2 regions of the Janthinobacterium sp. TPC_1 genome follow, and region 2 is predicted to be linked to the other one. Evidence: predicted binding sites of a transcription regulator. Region 2 holds the regulator's gene; the other holds the start of a gene.
What was found. Region 2 encodes FliA, which starts transcription of late flagellar genes. Its sites were predicted from a motif close to CTAAAGTTTNNNNNNNNNNNGCCGNTA; they were not measured.
Positions count from the first base shown of each region.

Region 1 (2,455 bases), 2.7 Mb from region 2:
CTTCCTTGCGCGTGAATAAACGCGTGCGGATGGTGTCGGCGTCCAGTTCGAACAGTTCGCGCGGGTCGTAGGCGCAATCCCAGACGAGGATCTCGTTTTTGTTGCTCGGGTGCGTGGCCAGCGGCCAGACGACGCCCAGGCAACCCCGTTCGGCCGGGAACATGCCGGACACGTGCAGGAAAGGCTGGCGCTCGCCGGCGGCCAGGTGCATGCCCATTTCGCTGGCGACCCGGTCCTTCTTGTGCAGGGCCAGGCAGAATTCGAACAGTTTCGGCTGCTTCTGCTTGATCAGGCGCGCCAGGGCGATGGTGGCGCGCACGTCCGATAGCGCATCATGCGCCGCTTCGTGGGCCAGGCCATTGGCCTTGCTCAAGTGTTCCAGTTTAAAACTGGTCTGGCCATCGTCGCGCTTCGGCCATTGAATGCCTTCCGGGCGCAGCGCGTGCGTCATGCGCACGACGTCGAGGAGGATGTCCCCAGCGGCCGCAATGGTTCTTCCATTCGCGCGCATACGGGTCGATCAGATTGCGCCAGAACAGGAAACGCGTGACTTCATCGTCGAAACGGATGGTGTTGTAGCCCACGCCGATGGTGCCCGGCTCCGAAAAGGCCGCTTCGATGGTGGCGGCGAACTGGTGCTCGGGCACGCCCAGCTGCAAACACTGCTGCGGCGTGATGCCCGTGATCAGGCACGATTGCGGGTCGGGCAGGAAATCATTGGCAGGCTGGCAATACAACATGATCGGCTCGCCGATCTCGTTGAGATCCGCATCCGTGCGGATGGCGGCGAACTGGGCCGGGCGGTCGCGGCGCGGCTGGGCGCCAAAGGTTTCGTAGTCGTGCCAAAGAAAGGTCTGGTTAGTCATTGATGGTCGTAACTTAATGTTGCTGAATGGGTTATCCGGGCCGCTAAAAACAAGCCGCCGCTTCAGTTTTCTGAAAACCTGCCGATACTACACGAGAGGATGGTCATCATCGCGTTTCCCGCATGGTGGCATACATTGTCCGTTCAAGGAGGTCTATCGTGTCAATTCCCATCGCCGCAAGCGGCAATTCCACCCCTTCCGTGACTTCCGTCAGTACGGGTGTTGCCGGAAAGGACGATAAAGTCCAGCAAAAGGATGGCGTCAACGCTGAAATGAGCGTCAATGACCGCACCAAGCTGCAATTGAACGCTTCCATCATGCAGGCGTCGCTGAACGTGTCCATCGGTTCGGAAAACGAGCCGCTGGCGCTGCTGTACAAGACAGCCATCACCAACATCAATGAAGCGCTGAAGGGCCAGTACGGCGAGGACGCGATCCAGAACGCCGCCTCGCAGGACAACAGCGCCGAAGCGACGGCGAGCCGCATCGTCTCGCTGTCGACGGGTTTTTTCGACGCCTACAAGAAGCAGAACCCCGGCATGGACGACGATACGGCCCTGACCAAGTTCATGGACACCATCAGCGGCGGCATGGAAAAAGGCTTCAAGGAAGCGCGCGACATCCTGGGCGGCTTGAAAGTGCTGAACGGCGATATCGCCGGCAATATCGACAAGACGTATGAGCTGGTGCAGAAGGGCTACGCGGATTTCATCGCCGCCCACAGCAGCAAGAAGGATGATGCCGCCAAGCCGGCCGACAGCAAGGCTGCCTGAACTACAGCATGACCCGGTTGCGGCCCGATGCCTTTGCCCGGTAAAGGGCCGCGTCGGCCGCGGCGATCAGCGCTTCGTCGTCCTGTCCGGTCGCCAGGCTGGCCACGCCGAAGGAACCCGTGATGTGCGGCAGCGCGCTGCGCATGTCGGCGAAGATGACGGCGAGCTGCATGCGCTCGCACAGGCGCTCGGCCACGCGCAAGGCCACGTGTTCGTTGGTATCGGGCAAGATCACCATCATTTCCTCGCCACCATAGCGCACGGCAAAATCCGTGGGCCGCAGGGCCGCGCCCAGCACTTGCGCGGCGATGCGCAGCGCCTGGTCGCCCGCCTGGTGCCCGTGGGTGTCGTTGAAGCGCTTGAAATGGTCGAGGTCTATCATCACCAGCGACAGCGGCGAGCCGCTGGCGTGGGCCGTGACGATCATGTTCGGCAGTAAATCAGTGAGCCAGGCGCGGTTGTACAAGCCCGTCAGGCTGTCGACCATCGACAGCTGGCGGTAGAATTCGCCCAGTTTCTGCCGGCGGCGCAGCAGGGCGTTGGCGGCGCGGATGCGGAAGGACAGCAGCCGCAGCAGGTTGCGCGCCAGGCCGTTCGATTGCTCGATCAATTCCCAGACGATGGCCGCGTCGATTACCAGCAAATCGGTTTCTTCCAGGGCGGAAATGGCGGCCAGGTTGCTCGCTTCATCGAGCACCGACTGCTCCCCCACGCTTTCGCCGGGCAAGACCTTGCTGACGGTGCCGTCATCCATGCCCGTGTGGGTGTCGGCGGCCACGGCCAGCGAGCCGCGCAGGACGATGTACAGGCTGGCAC
Region 1 is NZ_CP195157.1:2,861,639-2,864,093, forward strand. It holds partial or broken gene sbcB (exodeoxyribonuclease I) at 1-866, opposite strand, end outside; gene ACQVLG_RS13935 (DUF5610 domain-containing protein) at 1,025-1,639, shown strand; gene ACQVLG_RS13940 (GGDEF domain-containing protein) at 1,641-2,455, opposite strand, start outside.
Region 1: ACQVLG_RS13935 (DUF5610 domain-containing protein) is a predicted target of FliA. The motif match lies at 927-953, and genes of this name have one in related genera.

Region 2 (2,455 bases):
CGCACGACGGCGCTGGCGCGCGCGGCCGACAGTTCCCAGTTCGAGGCAAAGGTCGAATTGCTGATCGGCTGGACATCCGTATGCCCTTCCACCTGCACGTCGTGCGTGTCATCCTTGAGCAGCACGGCGACGGCGCGCAGGGCCTGGTCCGATTCCGCCGTCAAGCCCGCCGCACCCGGGTCGAACAGCACGCTGGCGTTGATTTCCACGCTGACGCCGCGGCTCGTCTGCGTCACGCGCACCTTGCCTTCCTTCACCAGCGGCGCCAGGGTGGATGTGAGGTCCTGCGCCAGGCGCGTCATGTGTTCGCGCTCGCGGCGGATGGCTTCCGTGCGGCGTTTCAGGGCGGGGTTTGGCAGCGGGATCGCTTGCGGCGCTTCCATGATGATGGGCGGCGCGCCCTTTTCCAGGCTGAAGGCCTGGCCGATGGCATTCTGGAAGACGCGGTATTTGCCTTCGTTGACTTGCGAAATCGCGTACATGACGACGAAAAAGGCGAACAGCAAGGTGATGAAGTCGGCGTACGAGATCAGCCAGCGGTCCTGGTTGTCCGGTTCCTCGTCATACTTCCTGCGCGCGCGCCGCATCATGGTCAGTGCTCGCTCAGTGCTCGTGAAGCAGGCTGGCGACGCGCTCTTCGATGATGCGCGTATGGTCGCCCGTGGCGATGTCGTACAGCACGGCGGCCGTGATTTCATACTGCAGCACGCGGCGCGAGACGATGGCCTTGAGTTTATTGGCCACCGGCAGGAACAGCAGGTTGGCCAGGCCCACGCCATAAATCGTCGAGACGAAGGCCACGGCGATGCCGCTGCCCAGCTTGCTCGGGTCGGTGAGGTTTTCCATGACGTGGATCAAGCCCAGCACGGCGCCCAGGATGCCGATGGTGGGCGAATAGCCGGCCGCCGATTCCCACACCTTGACGGCCTGGCGCTCGGCCATTTCATAGGCGGAGATTTCCACGTCGAGCAGCTGGCGCAGCTTGTCGGGCGCGATGCCGTCGACGATCATGCGCAAACCCTTGGCGTTGAAGCGGTCGGCCGTGTTTTCCATCAGGCGTTCGAGCGCCAGCGGGCCGTCGCGGCGCGCCGTCAGGCTCCATTGCCCGATGTCGCGCGCCAGCGCGGCGCGCGTGTCGGACGGCGGCAAGAACACCCAGCGCAGCATTTCCAGGCCGCGGACAAAAGTGCGCAGGCGCGTCTGCAGCAGCACGGCGCCGAAGGTGCCGACGATGACGATGGCGAAGGCGGCCGGCTGCAGCAGGGAGGCCATCTTGCCGCCTTCCAGTGCCTGGCCGACCAGCAGGCCCGCCAGCGCCAGCGCCAGCCCGATTACGCTGGACCAGTCCACGCCAGCTCCCTCAAGGTTGCGCGCAGGCGCGCGACGGCCTGGGTATGCAGCTGCGAGACGCGCGATTCCGATACGCCCATCACCGCGCCGATCTCCTTCAGGTTCAGCTCTTCTTCGTAATACAGACCCATGAGTATTTTCTCGCGTGGCGGCAGCGCGTCGATGGCATCGATCACGGATTGCCGGAAATCGGTGTCGAGCAGGGAACGCAAGGGGTCGCTGCCCTCGTCCACGCAGTGGCGGTCGAGGAAGCTGTCATTGCCGTCCGGATCATGAAAGTCTTCGTAGTACACCAGCTGGTGGCCGCCGCCGTCGCCCAGCATTTCCTGGTAGTCGGCCAGCGACATTTTCAGCAGTTTCGCCACTTCCGACTCCGTCGGCGGGTGGCCCAGTCTCTGCTGCAGGATGCTCATCGCCTCTTCGATCTTGCGCATGTTCTGGCGCATGCTGCGCGGCAGCCAGTCGCTGGTGCGCAATTCGTCGAGCATGGCGCCGCGGATGCGCAGCACGGCATACGTCTCGAACTGCGCGCCATGCGTCTCTTCATAGCGGGTAATGGCATCGAGCAGGCCGATCATGCCGGCCTGGATCAGGTCATCGACCTCGACCGAAGGCGGCAATTTCGCCTTCATATGGTGCGCCAGACGCTTCACCAGCGGAATATGCTCCGTCAGCAAATAGTCCTTGTTCGATTTCCCTTTGACCGTGTACATAGGCTGCTTATTGTTTTAACTGCTATCGTGTGCGGATGATGGAATCAGGCGCTGAACTGGTGCGGGCTCCCCGTCTGGTACAAGGTACCGCCGAGCACCGGCGCCGCCGAACGGGCCAGCCGCTCGGCCAGACCGCGAAACGCCACCGAGGCGCCCGCCAGCGGAAACGCATCGACCACGCTGCGGCCCAGACGCGCCGCGCGGTGCAGATACTCATCGGCAGGCACTGACCCCATCGAGGTCAGCTTCACGGCCAGGTAGCGGCTTGCCGCCTGCGCCATATTATCGTACACCACTTTTGCCTCGGATTCGGAAGCGCCGGTGACGAGAATGCCGAACGGACGGCGCCCCAGCTCCTGGCTCAGGCGCTTGATCAGGCAGTAGGCCGCCTT
Region 2 is NZ_CP195157.1:195,020-197,474, forward strand. It holds gene motD (flagellar motor protein MotD) at 1-587, opposite strand, end outside; gene ACQVLG_RS00985 (flagellar motor protein) at 604-1,350, opposite strand; gene ACQVLG_RS00990 (RNA polymerase sigma factor FliA) at 1,332-2,063, opposite strand; gene ACQVLG_RS00995 (MinD/ParA family ATP-binding protein) at 2,108-2,455, opposite strand, start outside.